Regions from separate parts of the Humiphilus diazotrophicus genome, predicted to be linked through region 3. Evidence: predicted binding sites of a transcription regulator. Region 3 holds the regulator's gene; each other region holds the start of a gene.
The links. The regulator LexA, encoded in region 3, represses DNA repair genes until DNA is damaged. The targets are predictions, from matches to a motif close to CANTTCGCTTTTTATTCGC.

Region 1: the regulator LexA is predicted to act here: its motif matches at 1,128-1,146, upstream of AC6I7T_RS10795 (ATPase domain-containing protein).
Region 2: the regulator LexA is predicted to act here: its motif matches at 2,193-2,211, upstream of dinB (DNA polymerase IV).
Region 4: the regulator LexA is predicted to act here: its motif matches at 3,599-3,617, upstream of recA (recombinase RecA).

The regions. Positions count from the first base shown of each region.
Region 1 covers NZ_AP040870.1:2,373,359-2,379,098, forward strand. The annotation lists gene AC6I7T_RS10790 (3-keto-disaccharide hydrolase) at 218-892, shown strand; gene AC6I7T_RS10795 (ATPase domain-containing protein) at 1,163-2,002, shown strand; gene AC6I7T_RS10800 (DNA polymerase Y family protein) at 2,009-3,526, shown strand; gene AC6I7T_RS10805 (DNA polymerase III subunit alpha) at 3,519-5,740, shown strand, end outside.
Region 2 covers NZ_AP040871.1:175,622-181,361, forward strand. The annotation lists gene AC6I7T_RS30770 (glycoside hydrolase family 2 protein) at 1-42, shown strand, start outside; gene AC6I7T_RS30775 (sigma-70 family RNA polymerase sigma factor) at 379-939, shown strand; gene dinB (DNA polymerase IV) at 943-2,088, opposite strand; gene AC6I7T_RS30785 (protein kinase domain-containing protein) at 2,287-4,935, opposite strand; gene AC6I7T_RS30790 (hypothetical protein) at 5,180-5,740, shown strand, end outside.
Region 3 covers NZ_AP040870.1:1,581,538-1,587,277, forward strand. The annotation lists gene fliE (flagellar hook-basal body complex protein FliE) at 1-34, opposite strand, end outside; gene flgC (flagellar basal body rod protein FlgC) at 48-515, opposite strand; gene flgB (flagellar basal body rod protein FlgB) at 556-930, opposite strand; gene AC6I7T_RS07810 (sigma-54-dependent transcriptional regulator) at 1,053-2,318, opposite strand; gene AC6I7T_RS07815 (response regulator transcription factor) at 2,376-3,077, opposite strand; gene lexA (transcriptional repressor LexA) at 3,318-3,980, shown strand; gene trxA (thioredoxin) at 4,241-4,573, opposite strand; gene thrB (homoserine kinase) at 4,931-5,740, opposite strand, start outside.
Region 4 covers NZ_AP040870.1:5,253,976-5,259,715, forward strand. The annotation lists gene AC6I7T_RS21730 (EAL and HDOD domain-containing protein) at 1-18, opposite strand, end outside; gene fabG (3-oxoacyl-[acyl-carrier-protein] reductase) at 127-873, opposite strand; gene AC6I7T_RS21740 (YqjF family protein) at 933-1,778, opposite strand; gene AC6I7T_RS21745 (FAD-dependent thymidylate synthase) at 1,983-3,563, shown strand; gene recA (recombinase RecA) at 3,722-4,798, shown strand; gene AC6I7T_RS21755 (TIGR04290 family methyltransferase) at 5,284-5,740, shown strand, end outside.

The sequences.
Region 1 (5,740 bases), 790 kb from region 3:
CCAAGATAAACCTGGCACATCTACGGTATATGCCGGAAAAGCATCGGTCTAGAGCAGTCAGAGTGGAGTCTCACAACGCGAATCAGCTCTCAATAAAGTCAGCTAAATACGCCATTCGTTCTGACCTCATCAGATGGCGAGTACAAGAGGTATCGGCTCAGCTATCATCCAGACGAGCACATTCTTCTTGTACCTACATAATCTGGAGACGAACCGAATGAGACTACTGCGGTTACATACCTTGGCTGTTCTGTTGGCGATCTTATCTATCTCAGCTTCGGCTCAGGAGTGGAAACAACTCTTCAACGGTCACGATCTTTCAGGATGGAAACATGTCGGCCCTGGAGGAATGACTGTAGAAAACGGCTTAATGCAGACACATGGCGGTATGGGGCTGTTGTATTGGACCGGCGGCAAAATAAGTAACTGCGAAATTCGCATCGTCTTCAAGATGAAAGATGAAAACGACAACTCCGGCGTCTTTATCCGTATTCCCACCGAACCACAAGACGCCTGGATGCCGGTTAACCGGGGTTATGAGGTACAAATCGATAATCATCCGGAACGAGGAGGAGAAGACGACTACCACATAACCGGCGCTCTCTACTCTTTGACAAAGCCCCTCGCCAAACCCGGCAAACCTGGTCCGGAATGGAATGAGATGGTAATTCGCCTGGAAGGACCGCGAACCATCGTTCTAGTCAATGGCCTTAAGGTGACGGACTACACAGAAGGACAGCCCGTTCCGCCCAAGAAACTGCAATTTGAACCGGATCGTGGCCCCCGTCCATTAGAAGGATGGTTTGGACTGCAAAATCATAGCGATAAAGACATTGTGTTTTTCAAAGAAGTTGCGATTCGCGCGATACCCTCCAAAGCTTCCAATAATTAAGTGGAAGATGAGCGTTTGCACGGTTGGCGACGATCACCAACTGTATCAGGGGGATGACTGCGACCATGACGAACGAGCTTTCATCATGGCTGCAGTCATCCCCTGATACTTTGGACCGGATACCCCAAAACGTGTAAACGATAGAAAACATTCCAATAACGTCCTCAATTCCCTTCGGAGTTTTCCACCGACTTAACCGTTGACAGGCTTTCCCGGAAGAACGAAACTTGTTTAGGCGAATAAAAAGCGAAACACAAAGAACGAGTATGTATGCCTTCCGCTGCCACGCTTCGTATCCAGATTGAATCTGCGCTCGCGCAGCGCATTCCTGGAGCACTTTCTCCTCGGATTCATCACCGCCCGGATCTTTTTCCTACCGGGATTGCGGAATTGGATGTGCTTCTGGAAGGAGGCATTCCCCGCGGCGGAGTCACAGAGATTAGCGGCCCAGCTTCAACCGGCAAAACAGCTCTGGCTCTTTCTCTCTTGGCTGAAGTCACGTGCAAGGGGTCGGCATGCGCATGGATCGACGTGCAGGACTCGCTTCATCCTGAATCTGCGGCAGCATGCGGCGTCGCGCTGAATCAGCTCCTATGGATTCGCACCAGAGAGCAGCAGACACAGAACCGAGACCTAGAGAACGCAAACGCCGATCCAATACGGCCGGCTGCACATACAACAACTAAGCATCAGCAGCAGAAACCCTGGTCGCGCTTAGACCAGGCACTAAAAGCAACGGATCTACTTTTGCAAACAGGCGGCTTCAGTGTAGTGGTTCTCGACATGGGCGATGTCAAAGAAGAACATGCGCTTCGTGTTCCAATGGCCTCCTGGTATCGCTTTCGTCTGGCAGCAGAGCAGGCACAAACGGCACTGCTTTTACTTACTCGCACACCATGTACTAAGAGCTGCGCCTCCGTTGTCCTACGTACAGAAGGAAACGAAGCGCGGCCCTGGGCCATAAATGACGCGAAGCCGCTCTTCACTTCTATCGAGTTTCAAGTTCTCCGCGAACGCAAACGCAATCCGGAGCCTCTGCCCTTTTCCGTTAAGAAACCCTCCGGATCAACCGAGGCCACATGGACAAGCCATACGCAATGGACGAGGTAACTGGCTATGTATGCATGCCTTCACACTCCCGATTTTTCAGTACAAGCAGCTCTACGCCTGCGGCAGGAATTGCGACAAGCTCCAGTAGCAGTCCTGGACGGAGAAGCACCGCTCGAAACAGTTGTAGGTTGCAATGTCTATGCGCGAAAGCTAGGCGTCGCCTTGGGAATGAGACGACTGCAAGCAGAGAACTTCGACCATCTGCATCTTTTCAAGCGCTGTCTTGCACAAGAAGATGCAGCACAGCAATCGTTACTTTTCTGTGCAGGCATGTTTTCTCCGCGTATTGAACCGGTCTTCTTTGAGCACATTGCCGAACCGGGCGGCACTCTGATTCTCGATATTGCTGGAACGGAAACGCTCTTTGGACCGGCGGAAGTTATTGCCAATAAGCTTCGTCGCACGGCTGCCGATATCGGTCTTCGTGTGCGGATAGCTGTGGCAAAGAATTTCCATGCTGCCGTCTGTGCCGCCCGTGGCTTCTCCGGAGTCGCAGTTATTCCCGAAGGCAAAGAAGCAGAGATGCTCGGCCCACTGGCGCTTAAGTTTCTCGATCTATCTCCTGAGACGGCAGAAACTTTTGAGTCATGGGGAATTCACACGTTCTCGGAACTTGCTGCACTGCCGGAACGGGAGTTGATTGCACGGCTAGGACAAGCAGGACAAAGACTTCGCCGTCTGGCACGAGGAGAAGAACCTCACCTCCTCGTCCCTGTAGAAGCTAATTTTGCTTCGCAGTTGCACGAAACAATTGAACTCGATTATCCAGTCGATCTGATTGAACCGTTGCTCTTTCTTCTCAGTCGAATGGTTGAGCAGCTGCTTGTTCGCGTCCGCTCGCGTGCTTTGGCGATTGCTGCTATCACTCTTCAACTAACACTCGATTCCACCTCCGAGGGAGAACCCCGTACTTATCAGCGAACCATACGTCCAGCATTGCCCGTACAGGATTCACGAACCTTATTGAAGCTTATCCAACTTGATCTGGAAACCTATCCCCCACCCGATGCTGTAACGAAGCTCCATATGCAAGCAGAACCGGCAGCACCGCAGGTTTCTCAGAATGGGTTATTTCTCCCACAGGGACCAGCCACGGAGCGGCTGGAAATTCTCTTGGCCCGGTTACGCAAACTAGTGGGAGAAGACCATGTTGGCTCGCCGCAGCTTCTCGATACTCATAAACCGGACAGCTTCCGGATGGTACCGTTCTCTCCTCAAGCGGGAGATATTCAGAAGAAATCCACTTCTACACCACCAGTCTGTTTACGTGTTTGCCGTCCCCCGCTGGCAATTGGAGTCACGATTCAATCCGGCAAGCCGATTCAGGTCAATCTGGAAAGCGAAAGATATAACGTTCTCCACTATGCAGGTCCATGGAGAACGAATGGACAATGGTGGTCAAACGAACGCTGGTGCCGTGAAGAATGGGATGTGGTGCTATCTGCACGACAAGAAACAATGACCTGCCGCATCGCGCGTGATCCACAATCCCAGTGCTGGTATCTCGAAGGAACTTATGACTGAATACATTGAGCTCCATGCGCGCTCGGCTTTCAGTTTTCTGGAAGGTGCTTCCCTGCCCGAAACTCTCATACAACAGGCAGTGAAGTTGGGCATGCCCTCAATGGCATTATTGGACCGCAATGGATTCTATGGTTCAGCTCGTATGCACACCGAAGCCAAGAAGTTGGGCGCTCGCGCACACGTGGGAGCTGAGGTAGCTGTCTGGGACGCAGGTACGCGCATGCTTCCTCCTCCGTATCTTCCGCATCAGCTTCCATCGGAACCGGCGCGATTGCCACTCCTCGCAACCTCCCGCACTGGCTATCAGAATCTTTGCCGCTTAATCACTCGTTACAAACTGCGAGAGAGCCAGAAGGCAGAAGGCTCTGCAACCTATGATGATGTCGAAGAATACTGCGAAGGATCTATATGCCTCACAGGAGGAGAAGAGGGCCCTCTTGCCGCTACACTCTCTCGTGGCGGTTACGAGGAGGCGCGAAAGGAGATTGATCGGCTGATCGGCATCTTCGGACAGAAGAATGTCTATGTCGAATTACAACGGCATTTCTCCAGAGAGGAAGAAGCGCGCAATCGTGCCGCTATCGATCTTGCCCGATCTTTTCATCTTCCATTGCTGGCTACGAATGGAGTCAACTACGCAACACCCGCAGACAGGGAGATCATGGATGTACTGACCTGCATCCGACACAAGAGCACACTCGATACAGCCGGACGTCTTCTTGCGAGAAACACGGAACATCATCTTCGTGCGGCAAAGGAGATGAGCAGATTATTTCAGGATCTCCCGGAAGCAATCTCCAACACAGTCGATTTAGCTGCGCGCCTCGAATTCGAATTGAACGATCTAGGTTATGAGTTTCCCCTCTATCCAATCCCTGAGGGCGAAACGATGGACTCCTTTTTACGCAAACGTGTAATGGAAGGAGTTGAGCACCGCTATGGTTTGAAACAAGATAAGGAACTTCATCAAAAGGCGAAAAAGCAGGCAGAGCATGAACTTCGTTTGATAGAACACCTCGGCCTTGCAGGTTATTTCCTCATTGTTTGGGATCTTGTTCGTTACTGCGAAACAGAAGGCATCCTGGTACAAGGCAGAGGATCCGCTGCAAACAGCGTCGTCTGCTACGCTCTCAAGATTACTGCCGTCGATCCAGTGGGTATGGATCTTCTCTTCGAGCGTTTTCTTTCCGAAGAAAGAGGCGAATGGCCGGATATAGATCTTGACTTGCCTAGTGGAGAAGAGCGCGAACGTGCAATTCAACACGTCTATCAAAAATACGGAAAGCTAGGCGCCGCTATGTGCGCCAACGTGATCACCTACCGGGGACGATCCGCTTCTAGAGAAGCAGGCAAAGCCTTAGGCTTCGATGCAGAAACAATCGACCGCCTCAGCAGTTTTATCGGCCACTGGGAATGGAAGGGTGCCGAGGACACACTCGACCAGAGACTCATCGCCGCAGGATTCGATCTTGCGCATCCGCGCATGGCAAAGTTTCTCCAGATTGCGCAGAACATGCAAGATTTGCCTCGACACTTAGGACAGCATTCCGGAGGCATGGTGATATGCGAAGGTCAGCTAAACTCCATTGTGCCCCTTGAACCTGCATCCATGCCCGGAAGAGTAGTCATTCAATGGGATAAAGAAGACTGTGCCGATATGAAGATCATCAAAGTCGATCTCCTCGGCCTCGGTATGTTGGCTGTAATGAAGGACTGCCTGACCCTCGTTCCGGAATATTATGGAGATCCTCTCGACTTGGGAAATCTTCCCCAAGATGATCCTGACGTCTACAAAGCGCTGCAAAGAGCTGACACCATCGGCATGTTTCAAGTGGAAAGCCGTGCACAGATGGCAGCACTGCCTCGAAATAAGCCTAAGGTGTTTTACGATCTTGTCGTTCAGGTAGCAATTATTCGTCCTGGTCCCATCATCGGGAAAATGATGAACCCGTACATGTTGAGACGACAGGAGCGGCAGAAGGTCACATATCCTCACCCAAAGCTGGAGTCTGTTCTCCACAGGACTCTCGGTGTTCCACTGTTCCAAGAGCAGCTCATTCGCATTGCAATGACAATCGCAAACTTTACGGGAGGAGAGGCCGAAGAGCTACGTCGAGCCATAGGAATGCGCCGTTCAAAAGACAAGATGCGTAAGCTCGAAGACAAATTGCGTGCCGGAATGACAGCAAACGATGTTGACCCGGTGGCCCAGGA
Region 2 (5,740 bases), on a different replicon from region 3:
GAAGAGGCCTACAAAAGTAATTCTCTCAGTCCTGGGAAATAGTGCGCCTGCTTAATTGGGCCGGCAAGACAGTATCTACATGCTGGTATCACGGTATCAAGGTACCAATACCGTGATACCGTGGTACCAGTATTATGTTTCACTGAGCAGAACTTGCGATCTTTGCTACAAAACGTCTGTAGCTACGAGTCATCGTTCGAGAACGCTCGTCCTACTGGAAACAGATTGAACCGATCTGCTTCCTCCTCAGCAGAATTGCCGGTAGAGAACATTGACAGAGCTATGGGGCCTTGCTATTCATGAGTTCTCTGTTGTGTGCCTCTTTTCGTTTTGCTGGCTGATTCATGCTTCCCAAATTCATCTTGTAGGTAATGAATAATGAACGTACCGGCGAGATCCGATGCAACGCGTCTCCTCCTTCGTTGGAATCAAGGAGATCAACGAGCTGTCGACGAGCTCCTGCCGCTTGTCTACGATGAGTTGCGCAAGCTTGCGAGGGGATATCTAAATCGAGAACGGCCAGGTCATACTCTTCAAAGCACAGCTCTGGTGCATGAGGCCTATCTCCGGCTAGTGGACCAGAATACGGATTGGCAGAGTCGAGCGCATTTCTTTGGAGTGGCAGCGCAAATAATGCGGCGCATTCTTGTCGATCACGCGCGTGCTCGAAGCGCAGCTAAAAGAGGAGACGGCCTGAAAGTTACTCTGGACGAGGGAATGGCGGTTACCGAGCAGCGGAGTATCGATGTATTGGAGCTGGACCGTGCACTCGAGGGACTTTATGCGATCGATGCGCAACAAGGCAAAGTAGTCGAACTCCGATTTTTTGCAGGTCTTTCAATTGAAGAGACTGCAGAGGTGTTATCTATTTCCCCGGCGACGGTAAAGCGAGATTGGAATGTGGCTAAGGCTTGGCTTGCTCGCGCAATGCAGGCGTAGGCTTCATTGATTTTCTATAGCCAAAAGGGAGAGATCGGATTCCAATTCTGTGTGCCCTGTTTGTTCTTGTTGTTCGATTTGAAAGTTACTCAATCCGACACCAACCAGCCGATAGAGCTGTTGAGGCCCCAGATTGACGCGTTCACGCAACGAGAGTGCCATCTCCGTAAATGATTCCAAGGATGTAGGCATCTTGTCTGGGGTGAGACTTCGTGTAAGTGTGTTGAATTCTTTTGTCTTTAGCTTAAGTACGATGGTGCGCGCCAATCGAGCGTTTTGGCGGGAGGCATTCCAGACTTTCTCTGCCAATTTGCGGATCAGCGGTTCGGTTTCATCGAGTGGGATGTCGTGCTCAAAGGTATCCTCTGCCGAAATCTGTTTTCTTATTCGGTTCGGGACGACGGGGTTGTGGTCGATACCCCGGGCGAGTTCGTAGAGACGCGATCCGTATCTCCCAAAGTGAGTTTCCAGGAGCGATAAGTCCATAGCTCGGATATCTCCTACTTTCGAGATACCGATCTGGTTCATACGTGCTTCGGTGACATGCCCGACGCCTGGAATACGTCCAACAGGAAGGTCTATAAGGAATGACTCCACCTCGTGAGGCTGGATAACAAAAAGGCCATCCGGCTTGCGCCAATCCGACGCAATCTTCGCGAGAAACTTATTCGGAGCAACTCCTGCGGAAGCTGTAAGGTTCAGTTCCTCCCGTATTTGACGACGTATCGCTATGGCCACCTTCGTAGCTGTCGGAAGTCCTATTTTGTTTTCGGTGACATCGAGATATGCCTCATCCAGAGAGAGCGGTTCGATCAGATCCGTATGCCGCCGAAAGATCTCCCTGATTGCTAAAGAGACAGCTTTGTAACGTACAAAATCCGGTGGAATGAAGATTGCTTTTGGGCATAGCCGTTCAGCCCATAATGCTGGCATAGCGGAGTGGATACCAAATCGACGAGCTTCATAGGATGCTGCGCAGACAACGGACCGATTTCCCCGCCAGGCTACGACTACGGGTTTTCCGCGTAGACTGGGATTGTCTCGTTGTTCTACTGACGCATAAAACGCGTCCATATCCACGTGCACAATTTTGCGGGTTCCCAGCTGGGAGAGGTATTCGGTCTGAAGATTGGTAGATAACGAAGCCATGGGATATCCGCTAAAACTCAAGTCAGAGTCTGTCGAAGATTACTTTGGGCGGCTCCTTGGAAAACATTCAGGCGGTGTTTCTCCTAACAGACTTCAATTGTGACATATTCTCCTTATCTTCGCCTAGACTCTGAAGCGGTTTTATTGAGGGGTTTTCCCGGAAGAGATAAACATTCTGGCCTCTTTGAGTTCCTGGGTTTACGATTTCCGGCCAATGCCCTTTACGCACTGTGCTAATTCTTCCGCGACTCTGTCTGGTTCCTGCGAATCGGTGGACTGTAGCGCACCGCGATTGCGGAGATCAATCCATATATCAAGACTCTTGCGGTAGAGATTTTGCGCTGTGGTGAGGCTGGTTTTCTTGTCTGCTTCTTTTGAATTGTTGTTGGCTACCGAAGCGTAATGAGCCTTGGCGAGCTTGGCATATACCCGTGCCAGCTCTGATCGCATCAAGGCGTTGTCCGGATCAGATTTTGCGTTCTCTTCGGCACGGGCAGCAGCAATCCGATAGCTGTGCATGGCCGCATTCGTATCAGAACTCTTCAACTGCGCATCACCAAGCCGATACTGATCGTAAACAAGATAATAACGAGCAGAAGCATCCCTAGGATCGAGTTCAGCCAAGCGGGTATCGATGACCATTGCCTGCCGGTACTGTTGCATCGCTTTTACTGTATCGCCGGCTTTGAGAATGGAGTCCCCTAGATTGCTATAGTCCACGGCCAGGTCTCGCTGGGCGGAGGCGTCCTCGGGGTGTTTCTTCGCCAGTTCTGCGTCAATCGCAAGAGCAAAGCGATATTCGCGTAACGCGTGATTCAGATTTCCTTGAGCCTCGAAAATGCCACCGATCTTTTTCCGTTCAAGGCCCCAGTTTCTGCGAAATCTTTCTTGCTCGGGATGACGGTCAGCCAGGGATTTGAATACAGCGGAACCAGATTCATAATTGCTCAGACTAGCGTTCCATTGGCTGAGAGATGCCAGAATATCTCCCATGCCGTCGTAGGAAGAGGCTAGCTTTGCCTGCGCCTTGGTATCTGTCGGGGCTTCTGCTGCCAGCAATCTTCTGATTTCAAGCTGATCCTGTTGGTATTTGAGCGCTTCCTGGTAACGACCCAAGTCCTGCAGAATTTCTCCCATCCCTTGATATGCGCTGGCGAGACCTGCACGAGCAATATTATCTGCGGGATTTTTCGCCAGGATTTCTTTTCGGATGGAAACCGCTTTGAAATAGCTCTCTAATGCTCCCGTAGTGTCGCCCAGGTTCGCCTGGCCCGTTCCCCCTTGCGCACCACCAATTTTTTCGTAAGCTGTGGCGATCTCCTCTCGAAGTTCAGGACTTGCGGTGCCATCTGTCGAAAGCGCATTTAGATAACGAAGAGCATCCTGAACAATGAGCTTACGAGCCGGTGTCGCTCCGGCAAGGTACTGAATGGAATCGTGTACATCAAAGATCAAATCATGAGCGACATTCCGAATCTCATTAAAACGCTGGTCGGCAAGAGCACGTTGTTTCTCTGCAATTCGAGCCTGCCGAGTAGCAGAAACGATTCCGACGGTAAGGGAAAGTAGTATTAGTGTGACGGCAGCAAGCGAGACTTTATTTCGGCGCGCGAACTTTACGGCCCGATAACTGATTGTGTCCGGGCGTGCGAGCACCGGCCTTCCATCGAGGAATAAGCGTATATCGTTTGCAAATTGCTCCACCGAGGCGTATCGGCGAGTTGCGTCTTTACGTAGGGCCTTCAATACGATGGTGTCTAGATCGCCTTGAAGATTGCGCCTGAGCACTGAGGGACGACCATCGCGGACGCGTGCAATCTCTTCTGATGTGACAGTTGTTTTATCTTTCCCGTAGTCCAGAATTTCCAGAGCACGCTCGACCACTACACTGGGTCGCTCCGGTTCTACTTCATTAATAATGCGCGCCCACTCCAAAGGGGTCGAAGTGGGCAGAACATAAGGTGGATGGCCGGTAAGCAAACGATAGAGTATGACGCCCAGCGAGTAAACATCGGTGGTTGTCGTAACTCCTTGTCCCTGTGTCTGTTCCGGGCTCGCATATTCCGGAGTCATGGCTCTGGCGAATGTGCCTTCCACTGTTGCAGTTTGGAAATAAAGGTCAGGATCAACCAACTTAGCAATACCAAAATCAAGTAACTTTGGTGTGCCGTCAGTAGTTACCAGGATGTTGGCCGGTTTTAGGTCTCGATGAATCACCAGCTTTTGATGTGCATACTCTACTGCGGAACAAACTTGTAGAAATACGTTGAGGCGTTTAGCTGTGTTAAGCGAATGGGCATCACAATATTCATCGATTGGCTTTCCCTCAATGTATTCCATTACCAGATAAGGCAAACCTTCGCTGGTTGCGCCGCCATCCAGTAAATGTGAGATGTTTGGATGATCAAGGCTCGCAAGAATCTGGCGCTCGCTCCTGAAGCGCCGCAAATATGGACGGGTTGCGAATCCCGTTTTGACGATCTTGATGGCAACTTTCTTGAGATAGTGATCGTCCAGCCGGACGGCCTGATAAACAGTACCCATGCCTCCTTCTCCTATGACCGAGGCCACGCGATAAGGACCAATATCCCGCCCTAGCCAGGGATTTGGGTATTCCGGCTGTAAGAGGCTTATATTTATAGGATTTTTGGTTCCCCAGAAATCCTGTGTTTTTCCGTGATGACGCAGAAGTGATTCAATTTCTTCATGAAGATCGGGTTCGGAGTCTCGAAGGTTGTGGAGGAAGCTGATGCGCTCCTCTGGACTGCATTCGAGTGCAGCCTGGAATAGATCTTTTATCCGTTCCCACTCCGGCGGAGTTTTGGAGCTAAAGCTCGATTCGTACATTCGAGTTGCCTCGGATTACTATGGAGCCCGCATTCTAAATGCCCAATATAGTGAGCGCGCTTCAAAAGCGTAACGATGCAACTTTTCAAAGTCAACAACTTTGGAAATACAGTATGACTTTTCTGGAATTTTGCTGAGCCTTTTCCTGGTCAATTTCCGCGTTATCTGGTGAGGCGTTGATTGCTTGGGTTCACGGGACCTAGATTTGATCCTAAAGTGATCAACTCCAGGAGAGAAGCTCTTTATGAATAAATCTATTTTTGTTTTCAAAGCCCTTCTTTGTATAGCTGTTCTATCCCTACCCGGATTGCTTCGGGCCGATTGTCCTGATGGCACTCGTCCTACGAACGCTGAAGAGCAGCAACTTTACATGAATCAGATGTCTGCATTGAAAGCCTCTTTGCCGATGTCCTTGCCAGGATGGCAGGTTAGCGCTCCACCCCTGTTTGCAAAAGCCCCCTCATCTGTTTGTAGAGGGTCGAAGTTAATCGCTGGATATGAAGCCACCTACACTTCGATCGAGCAACGCAAGCAAAATCAGGAGAAAGACAAGCAGTTTGAGGAACGCATTCGAGCTATTCGCGAACTCCCACCTGATAAGCAAAAAGAGGCAGACGATTTTTACCATCAAGGCAGTCAGCTTGGCTATAAATCCATAGCCGAACTCAAGAATAAGAACCAGGCTGAAGCAGATCGCCTTCGAGCTGAGGCCAATAAGCTTTATGCAGCTTCAAAGGCGATTCGCACTGCCCATATGGATGCAATTGCTCCTCAACTAAGAGCGATTACCGAGGAGCAGAGAGCG
Region 3 (5,740 bases):
GAGCCGCGTTTATCGCGCTAGCTGCAATCACCATCACCAATCTCCCTTTACGCCTTCAAGATATCCAGCGAAGTAGTCAACATGCCCTTTGTCGCCTGTACCGCGGAATCGTTGAGCTCATAAGCCCGCGTGGCGCTCATCAAGTCCACCATCTCGGTAAGTGGATTGATATCCGGATATGTGACATATCCGTCCTTATCAGCATCCGGATGATTTGGATCGAAGCGCTTCAACCCAGGAGCCTGATCGCGAATGACTGCTGAAACCTGAACACCACCAGGTACCGCCTGGGCATCACTTAAGCTGCTGCCCATTCCAGCTGCCATCGAAAACTGTGCACCGAAGGTCTGAGGCTGATCGACCGATTGGAAGACGACATGTTGCCGCTGGTAAGGGCCGCCGGTTGTCGTCCGAGTAGTTTCCGCATTCGCCATATTGGCGGCTACAACTTCAGCCCGAACTCTCTCAGCCTTTAGCGCCGAACCACTGACTTCCAATAATCCGAATAGGTTCATCTCTTTCTACCTTTTCTCCGTATTACCAATTGCTTGCAGGTTAGCTGCCGCTGCTTTCTTTAATGGCACTCATCAGATTTTTAAACTGATCTTTTAGCAGCGCCTCTCCAACCTTGAACTCCAACTGGGCTTCCGCCAACGTGAGACCTTCGTGATCCATCGAGACGTTATTACCATCTGGCCGCTCTAGCAGCCCGCCAACTTGTACCACATCAACGGAATGATCATCTCCCGAACCTCCCTGCTTAATTTCGTTCAGAGAGCGCTGCATCTCCGCGTAGAAGTTAATCCCCTTGGCGTGATATCCAGGCGTATCAACGTTAGCCATATTGCTGGCCGACAGCTTCAGCTGCGTGCTGGCTACATCCAGATAACGACCGAGTTCTTCACTTAGCTGCGTTGTTATATGCATCATCAACTCCGCTCAAAAACCTAGAACACTCTGATTGCTGGTTGCTATCTCCTGGAATAAGCACGAGATATGCCCACTTCTACGGTCCTTTCTAAGAATTCCCTAAGCAGAAAGGGCCCGTAAAATCAGAGAGTTACAACATCTCCAAATTCGATTTCAGATGCAGTAATCACAGGGTCTTCCCCAGCTAAAATCGTTGCCCGCTCTAGAACGTGTTCTAGTTCGCGTACATTTCCCGGCCACTTATGCATCATGAGTTTTTCCGAAGCAGTCGGATCCAGCCGCTTTGACGGAGCTTCCTTACCTAGCTGCGCCAGCAGATGATCGACTAACTGAGGCAGATCCTCCGCGTGATCACGAAGTGCAGGAGTCCGAATTAAGAAAACTGCCAGACGATAGTAGAGATCGGGACGGAAGCTTCCCTCCGAGGAACGCTTCGCCAAAGGCTGGTGTGTTGCAGCGATTACGCGAACATCCACCCGCACCGGCTCGTTCTCACCGACTCTCTGCAATTCACCACTCTCGACAAAGCGCAACAACTTCGCCTGCAATCCAAGCGGCATTTCGCCAATTTCATCAAGGAAGAGGGTTCCGCCATTTGCGGCTTCGATTCTTCCGACACGACCTTGCACCGCACCCGTAAAAGCGCCGCGGGTATGACCAAACAGCTCAGCCTCAAGCAACGATTCAGGAATGGCTGCGCAATTCAGCGCAACAAACGGACGATTTGCTCGCGGGCTTAAACGATGCAGAGCACGAGCGACGAGCTCTTTGCCTGAACCAGTCGGACCTTCGACCAGAACCGGAGTTGAGCGAGGAGCCACCAAACGGATACGGCGGCTAACTTCGAGCATCGAAGTACTGGTGCCGATAAATTCAGGCAGACGAAGCTGCGCATTGCTCACCGGCTGAGGTACGGGACGAATAACTGGCATCGCTTTGCAGGAAGACTCTGAGACCAAATTTTCTACCGTGCGTCGCACGACGGCTGGAGCAGAAGGCTTCTCCATCACCGGCGCGCTATTCCAAATTGCCCCATCAGAGTCCTGCCCGCGCCGCAATGCATAAAGCAATTCATTGCGCCTTGGACTGCGAGAATCTCCCTCTATCTCACCATCCACAGTAATCAGGTCCACATCGGGATATCTCTGACGAAATTCATTGACGAATTCCAATACTTCAAGATCCGGCAGCCATGTATCGACAATCATGGCCTCGATGGGTCCCTCTTCCAACTTGGCAAATGCGTCCGCGCCACCTTCGGCCTCTCTGACCTGCCAACGCAAACCAGATAAAGTTTCACGGACCCGTTGCCGAAAAGAACGATCAGAACTGGCGAGAATCGCCGTCTTTGAAGATCGAGCTTGTTGTATTTGAACTGCTGTGGACATAATTCAAGATCTCCTCAAGGCTCAATGTCAGAAATCGAACAAAAATAGCTGATCAGGTTACTCAGCTGAATCAGAAACTCTAGGACTCTTCTCCGGATCGACAATCATGTATCCTTGCCCACGAACTGTACGGATCAAACCACCCGAAGACTCATCATGTAATTTCCGGCGCAAATAGTTGATATAGACGTCGACTACGTTGGTCGCTTGTGCGCCTTCCATCTTCCAAACCTCTTCCAACAGGGCGGTCCGGCTCACACACTGTCCACGCTGTAACATCAGGCGCTCCAACAGGCCGAATTCCTTGTTAGTTAGAGAGATCACTTCTCCGGCACGCTTTACCGTGTGATCGACACGATCAAGCTCAACGTCCGCGCAGCGAAGGATCAAGCGGACTTCTCTACGCCTGCGCAACAAGGCGCGGCAACGGGCTCGGAGTTCCTGAAGAGAAAATGGCTTAATCATGCAATCGTCTGCACCGCGATCGAGACAACGAACGCGTGTATCGACTTCTTGCCGTGCTGTCAGGATCAGCACCGGGAGTTCGGAGTTTGCCGCTCTCAACTCTTGAAGAACCTGCTCGCCGTCCATACGGGGCAGATTAAGATCCAAGATCGTGAGATCGGGAAGGTCCTCAAGAAAAGCATCCAGTGCGGCTTGCCCATCTCCCGCCCAACGAACATGATGCCCTTCCGCTTCCAAACCTCGGCTTAGGAAGTGTCCTAATGCCTTATCGTCCTCTGCAATTAGTAACCTCATGCTTCACTTTCCCCCTGGCTCCCTCAGGGTTAACAAGTCCTTAGACATCTTGCTGCATCACCAAGATCTCCTGTCTGGTTGCCTGACTCAAGGAAAAGAGAATCAAAATCATCCCCCTCATTCCCGTGGTGGAGATCGGGAAGAACCAGATCGGAAATGGGAATTCCCAGGCAACCAACAAGGAATCGTCTTGACCCCTGTTCGAAGGAACAAGGGAACAAAGTAAGGAAACAGGCGTTTTTGCAACTATTTGAGAACAAAAAGCTATTCGATTCGCTTTTTGTTCTCTATAATTCGCACATGGCCGTCACGCGTAGGCAAAAAGAAGTCCTGGATTTCATCGGAAATTTCGTCGAGCGCAATGGGTACTCACCATCGTTCGAGGAAATTGCCCGCGGTATGAATCTGAAGTCTTTAGCCACTGTGCATAAGCACATTACAAATTTGCAAAACAAGGGCTTGCTAGAACGGGCTCATAATCGCAGTCGCTCGATCGATTTGCTCCCACAGAGGCCGAAAGGGCGCGGAACAGAGCGCCTGCCGCTGATGGGCAGAATTGCTGCAGGGCGGCCTGTTGAATCCGCAGAAACAAATGAAAGCATCTCTCTTAACGATATCTTAGGAAACCGCGAGGTCTTCGCTCTCCAGGTACGTGGAGACTCAATGCGCGATGAACATATCGTGGATGGGGATTACGTGCTGGTAGAACACGTTAGAACCGCGCGCCAGGGGGAAATCATAGTAGCACTTGTCCGCGGAGCAGAGACGACCCTCAAACGCTATTATCTGGAGGGGTCTGTCGTACGCTTACAACCTTCCAATATCGAAATGGAGCCTATCTATGTTCCGGCTGCGCAGGTAAGCATCCAAGGCCGCGTGCTAGGCGTACTGAGAAAGTATTAAGACTACGGTTGTAACCGAATCGAAAGGGCACGGCTTCGGCCGTGCCTTTCTCTATTACAACTGGAGAGTTAAAGCAATTTAAGTCTTTTGAATGGTCCAACAGAAAACCGATATTTATATGGTCATTTCCTAGCGGAATAGACATATAAATATCAGTTCTTGTCCAAAGCTTTTATGCTTCAACTTCCAGCTGAACAAAAGCTCTTAATGAAAAGCCCGGTCAAATGGCCGGGCTTTTCATTGAAATCATTGCATCGCAGCTACTCAATCAGCTTATTGATGCTGCGTTCGATATTCTCACGCGGAACATATCCGACGATCTGGTCAGCTACCTTACCGTTCTTGAAGAACAGAAGTGCTGGAATTCCACGGATTCCGTAACGCATTGGGGTTGATCCATTACGGTCTACATCCATTTTCGCTACTTTCAGCTTTCCTGCATACGAGGAAGCTACCTCATCAACGATAGGAGCCAGGGCTTTACAAGGTCCGCACCAACCAGCCCAAAAATCCACCAGGACAGGCTGCTCCGATTGCAGCACCTCCTGCTCAAATGTTGCATCATTCACTTCAAAGACTGCCTGTCCAGCCATCTATTCCTCCAATTCCAGAGTTCCAGCTTAGTCTACCGGATCTCCAGCATTCCTTTAGCATGGGATGCCAGAAAAGACATTTCGTCGCAAAACGGTATCCGCCGGCAAATGGAAAGGATTAACAAATCCTTTGACTCAAATATTAAAGCGCCCGGACTCGAATCGAGTCACGGGCGCTAGAGCAGCCCTCCCCCAGAACTGCCCACATTGCGAAAATAGGGGGAAGAAGGAGAAAAGTAAATCGAACTTAGGTAACACATTTTAGGTAGCGAGAGTGTAAGTTACTGGTTTGGGCAGCAATAGAGCACATCTCGCTTAACTCTTTAATAAACAAGAAATTGCGGCAAGAATCCGCCGTCAGTAGGCGGCTATTCTCTGATGTCTGGCACCATTTCCCGTAAAAGTACTCAGAATAAATTGCACACACATACTCCCGTGTACCGCCTGTTGAACCGCAGCTTGCGCTTCAGGAAGATGTTCTTCCGATTCCACTACGAGTAAAACAGCAGGTCCCGCACCACTCAAGGCAACCCCGAGGATACCTTTCGTACCAGATAATGGCAGCAAGATCGGCAGCAGCGGACAGATCTCCGCCCGGTACGGCTGGTGAATATGGTCGCGCATGGCCACACGAAGCAGACCGCCTTCTCCCGTGCTCCAGGCCAAGCCCAGCAGAGATGCAGACTGCAGATTGGCAACAACATCCTTCCTGCTATATTGCTGAGGTAAAACCGAACGCGCCTTAACAGTTGGTAAAGGAGAGTCGGGCAGAACCAGCATTGCTCGCCAAGCACTGGGAGACTGCACGCGAAGAGTACGAATCGAACCGTCCTCGTCCGCAGCAGCAATCGTCAATCCACCAAGCCAACAAGCAGCAACGTTATCCGGATGGCCCTCAATCTGGCATGCTTCATCGAGGATTCGATCGTCATCCCAACCCAATTCCCCAAAGTGAGACGCAAAGGAAACCGCCGCCAATAAAACAGCAGCCGAAGAGCCACACCCCATTCCGAGAGGAATCTCATTCCGCATGGTAATGGCGAGTGGAATTAGGGGTTTGCCGTACTTGCCAAGAACCTGTTGGTACGTTTTGATCAGCAGATTATCTTCGACTACCGCACAGATATCGGCATTCCGACCCGTTGCCGTAATGGAGAAGGCAGAGGC
Region 4 (5,740 bases), 3.7 Mb from region 3:
ACGAAGCAGTCGAGGCATTTGGATAACGTTTTACAAGTTGAACTGCAGCAGAAGGATCTCAGCACATCCCTGAGATCCTATATCGGCTGCGAATAAGAAAACCTGAGATTTGGTAGTAACTTTATACTAATTCATAAACATCCCGCCATTGACGTCCAAGACATGACCGGTAATATAACCTGCTTCCTCAGAGGCCAGGAAGGCCACTGCATTTGCAATGTCAAAGTCTGTTCCAGGGCGTCCCAGCGGAATCTGGGTTGTCATTTGCGCGCGCTGCTGTTCGTTTAGAACTGCAGTCATGGGCGTTTCTATATATCCGGGAGCTACTGCATTCGCTGTAATTCCACGGGAGGCAAGTTCGCGTGCGAGAGATTGGGTAAATCCAATCAGTCCGGCCTTACTTGCTGCATAGTTTGTCTGTCCAGCCTGTCCGGTGCGACCGACCACGCTGGCAATGTTGATGATTCTTCCCCAGCGATTCTTGAGCATCGGTCCCATAAGAGCTTGGGTCAGCAGGAAGGTTCCGGTTAGATTGGTCGAAAGCACATCGTCCCAATCCTTTTTCTTCATCCGTAGTAACAAGCCGTCGCGAGTGATCCCCGCATTATTAACGAGAATCTCAATCTTCCCCATTTTGCCGAGGATGCTTTTGGCCGCAGACTGAATGGATTCTTCTTTGGCGACGTCGAGAGGGAAGATCTCTGCTTCTCCTCCGGCTGCCACGATTTCAGCAGCTACACCCTTAAGCTTGTCTTCATTTCTTGCGGCGAGAGCGACCTTTGCGCCTTCTTTTGCCAGGACTAGAGCGCATGCCCGGCCAATTCCTTGGGATGCTCCGGTGACCAGAGCGATCCTACCTTTCACATTTCCCATCTTTTCCTTCCAGAGCACAGCCGTTCGATGCAGCCGGGCTGGAGTACTACCGGATTTGATTATAGAGACTGGACTCCGGATCTCGGAGTCTGCAAGGTCTTGGCGGCTGCTGTGACCGAACCGGGCAGGCGGACGAGGGCCGGTCTTTGCACCAGCTCCGTTTGCCAGAGATAGACAACCAGCTCCCGGGAATAGTGCAAGAGTGGTTTTGTGTCCGGTAGGGAGATCCCGTTTACGTCGGGAAGGTCGTTCAAAACGATTTCAGCTTCAGCATCTTCCAGCGGCAGGGGCGAATGGTGAATCTCTCCTCGCAGAAGGCGTCCCTGGCTATTGGCTGTGAAAAGGCAATAGCGCTCTGTCAAAAAGTGCTCCAGCGTTCCCTGAGTCCGGTTGACCAAACGGCGATTGGGGCCCAACCCCCGATAGCGTGCTTTGAATCGAACAGGCTCCCGGCTGAAGAGACGCTCACTCTGATAGCTGCATTCCCTCTCGCTTCGCTGTTCTACTCGAATCCGTGCCCAGTGGTAGGGAAGCTGGTATATCAGGCGGGATCGAATGACAGACATCATTCTGCCCGCGTCGACGGAAAAGAAGAAGATTCCCCGGGCATTTGTGTGCCGTTCCCTTACGTATGTACGCAGATGCAATTCAGGATAGGTATTGAATCCTGGTATGAGAGGGAATTTGCTGGGTTTTGCTGCATCTATCCAGAACGGAATAATGCTGATCCATGCCGACCCGTCAAAGGTATCCACCACCAAGCCTTCGGGCAGCCTTCCGGCAAGTTCGGAGGCAGGGAGGGGCCAATGCAAAAACAAAAGATCATTCCACCGCTGAGTCATGGCCCAGCGAGTCTTTGGTAGCGGCCACGGCCGATGGCTTACTTCGGTCGGAATTTCGTTCAAAGAGATGTGTTTCTCCCCATATATACGTCCTTTTGCCGGTAAAGAGTTCTGCTCTAAAGACGGCATCACAAGGAGACAGGTTGCAGCTGATTGCAATCTACCTCAGCCTAGCCTCCAGGTCTACGGCATTTGCCCATTTTCACTGTCCTGCATGATCATTGATCTACATCGAATTCGGGGTGCTATCCTGTCCCCGACACCTTCATGCCCGACTCTTTAACGCTTTCTTCCGCTCCGTCCGCCTTAGCGCAATCACGGAATCAGACCGAAGTCTTTGCTGTTCACGGTGCTGATCCTGAAGTGCTGGCTTATGCTATGGCCAAATACTCACGTTCCGCCTTATCGATGCGTGAGTCGCTCAAAGAAATCAGCTCGCAACGCGCTGAGCAATTTCTTAACACCTTTTATTTTCAATACGGCCATCGCTCTATCGCTGATTTGGCGCACGTTGCTTTCGCCATCGAACGCTTATCCTTGCTGGCAGCCATTTCTCTTGTCGATGAGCAACGGTGGGATGGCCAGGAACGTTCCACAAGATACCAGAATTTCCGCAAATCCGGCTGGTATCTCCCGGAATTTGGTTCCGCGACTAAGGCTAAAGATCTTTACACCTCAGTTGTCGAAAATCTCTTCTGGCAATACGAGGTTGTTTCCAGCGCAGTCTTCAATTCCTTTAAAGAGCAGGTTTCCCGGCCTGACGATATGAAGCCGGATGCTTATGAACGGACATTGAAGGCAAGAGCTTTCGATGTGGCCCGTTATCTTCTCCCTCTGGCGACAAATACCTCCTTGGGGCAGATTGTGAATGCCAGGACCCTGGAGACACAGGTTTCCCGGCTTCTGACGCATCCTGCTGCCGAGATTCGCGAGTTGGGAGAAAAGCTGCGCCAGGCAGCTGCCGGTTCGGCTTGGAATGTCTATGCCGAAGAATTTCAAAATCTTCAGCAAGAGATTACGTCTCTGGATCCGGCCCTAGGGGAAAAAGCTGCTGCTCTGCTTTCACGCGATGTGAAGGTTTCTCCAACACTTGTAAAGTACGCCACTCCCTGTGGCTATCTGGATGAGACTTACCAGGATCTGCGGCAAGCAGCTTCAGAATTGATGGCCGGAACCAAGATTGCAGAAGCTCCGGTAGTCGATCTGGTGGAGAATTCCGAATCCTTGGAGGTTGAATTAGCCTCCTCGCTCCTCTATACAGCCTGCCACTATCCCTATCGTCAGATTCGGGATGCCGTAGCCGCTCTCCCGGAAGCACGTAGGGATGAGATTGTCGATCTGGGGCTTCGCCATCGTGGAAAACACGATGAGCTACTGCGCGAGTTCCATGCGGGACAAGGCCTGAGATTTGACATCCTGATGGATATAGGCGGTTTCCGGGATATGCACCGCCACCGCCGTTGTACCCAACTTTTACAGCGCTTCACCAATTTGCATGGCTACGAGATTCCTGAAGGACTGGAAGCCGCGGGTGCGCTACCCGATTTTCAGTCAGCTGTCGATCAGGCCCATGCAGCTTTTGGACAGGTGGCTTCTTCTCCGGCTCCCGAAGCAGAGGCGACAGCTGCTTATCTGTTGCCGCTGGCGACCCGTTGCCGTTCTCTCTTCAAAATGGATTTTGCCGAAGCTGTGTATATTTCAGAGCTGCGGTCCGGTCCTGCTGGACATTTTTCCTATCGAAGAATTGCCTGGGAGATGTACCAGGCTGTGGCACGCAAGCATCCTTCCTTGGCTAAATACTTTAGAGTCAGCGATGTGCGCGAGCCTGTCGACATGCTGAAACGCTGAATCGAAATAGATTCGTACTTCCTGGGCTGGCGGGGACTTTCGCTATTTCCTCGCCCCCCCCCTCTGCTGTACAATCCGCTCAAAAGGACCTGAAACCGCGATTAGGCCGTGTCGGCCTCTTATTTTTTGTCTGCGGCTCAGATTGATTGGAGATTTTCGTGGCAGATGACCGTTCCCGCGCCGTAGAGTTGGCGCTCGCACAAATTGAAAAGCAGTTTGGCAAAGGCTCCATTATGCGCCTTGGCAGCAAAGAGGCGATCGGGCCAATTCCCGTGATCTCCACCGGATCGATCTCTTTCGATGCCGCTCTAGGTGTGGGTGGAGTTCCCCGTGGCCGTGTAATTGAGATCTACGGACCGGAATCTTCCGGTAAAACGACGATTACCCTGCAGATCATTGCTGAAGCCCAAAAACTTGGAGGTATGGCGGCATTTGTCGATGCCGAGCATGCTCTTGATCCCACTTATGCCAAGAAGTTAGGTGTGGACGTCGATAATCTGCTCATTTCGCAGCCGGATTATGGTGAACAGGCTTTGGAAATTACCGAAGCCCTAGTCCGCTCCGGTGCTATCGATGTTCTGGTTGTTGATTCTGTGGCTGCTCTTGTGCCCAAGGCTGAACTCGATGGTGAAATGGGTGATTCTCACGTCGGCTTGCAGGCTCGCTTGATGTCTCAGGCTCTTCGCAAACTGACGGGCACAGTCTCCAAGTCTCGGACGGCTCTGATCTTCATCAACCAGATTCGTGAGAAGATCGGCGTCATGTTTGGCAATCCCGAGACGACGACAGGCGGGCGCGCACTCAAGTTTTACTCTTCCGTGCGTATCGATATCCGTCGTATTGCGGCCGTTAAGGAAGGCGATACCGTTGTTGGTTCCCGTACCAAGGTGAAGATTGTTAAGAATAAAGTTGCGGCTCCTTTCCGTGAAGCCGAATTTGACATTCTTTACGGTGAAGGAATTTCGCGTGAAGGCGACGTTCTCGATCTGGCGGTTGCGAATAACATCGTCGAAAAATCCGGAGCCTGGTTTAGTTATTCGGGAGATCGTATCGGACAAGGGCGTGAAAATGTGCGCAACTTCCTTAAGGAGAACAAGGAAGTTTTTGCCCGCATGGATTCTCAGGTTCGCCAGAAGCTTGGAATTGGCGGAAAGCCGGATGCCGAGGTTCCTCCTGTTCCAGCCAATGGTGCTGCTGTAGCGCATGAAGCTGTGAAGCCGAGTAAGCGTTCGTAGTTGTACAAACATATTGACCGAAAAGAGCAAGGCAAACGCCTTGCTCTTTTTGTCTGAAGAGTTGCCTTGTATTCAAGAGATTGTCACTTTTATTTATTCCGAACTTCCGATATGTCTCTGCTGTTGTAATGAACTGCTTGAGTACAATCTTTCGAAAAACCTCTATTCAAAAATCAATTCCATCTCGTTGGGCTCATTCACTCATGAATTACTAATTCACTCTATGTGAAATTAACTATTCACTTGAGTGCCTTAGCTTCTGATGTAGCTTCGACAGTCGGGAAAAAAGCTTGAACAGACTGCTGTGAAAGCGATCGTGCGTCTCTGAAAATTATGCGTCTCTGCTTGTATCGCTATAGCGACCGCTCTTATCTGAGATCGGATCGGAAGGCAACGTTTGTTCCTATCTCTTTATCTCACCTACCACGTTTGAGAAGGAGAGCGCCATAGCGCCAAGGTGCGAGGATGTTTCATGGCGCCGTTGGATGAGCAGAGAAACATTGATAGCGAAAGACTACATCTCTTCCCGGACGGTAGAAATGGAACAGTTGCGGCGTCGTATAGAAGAGCTCAGTCCGTGGTTTCACAATTTCGATCTATGCGGTATTCCAACCGCTCCCAATCACTTTCTTTCCGATTACCCCTCCGTGAAGTGGAGCAAGATCGAGAGTGCTGTACCCCGGGATTTATCTGGAAAGACCGCTTTAGATATAGGCTGCAATGCGGGCTTCTATTCAATCGAATTGAAGAAGCGGGGCGCAAAAAGGGTGCTTGGGGTGGATAGTGATGATCATTATCTGGAGCAGGCACGTTTTGCTTCGCAGACGCTCGGTGTCGACATAGAGCTACAGAAATGCTCTGTATATGATGTCGATCAGATTTCCGGAGAGTTCGACCTTGTATTATTCATGGGGCTTTTCTATCACCTTCGCTACCCCTTAT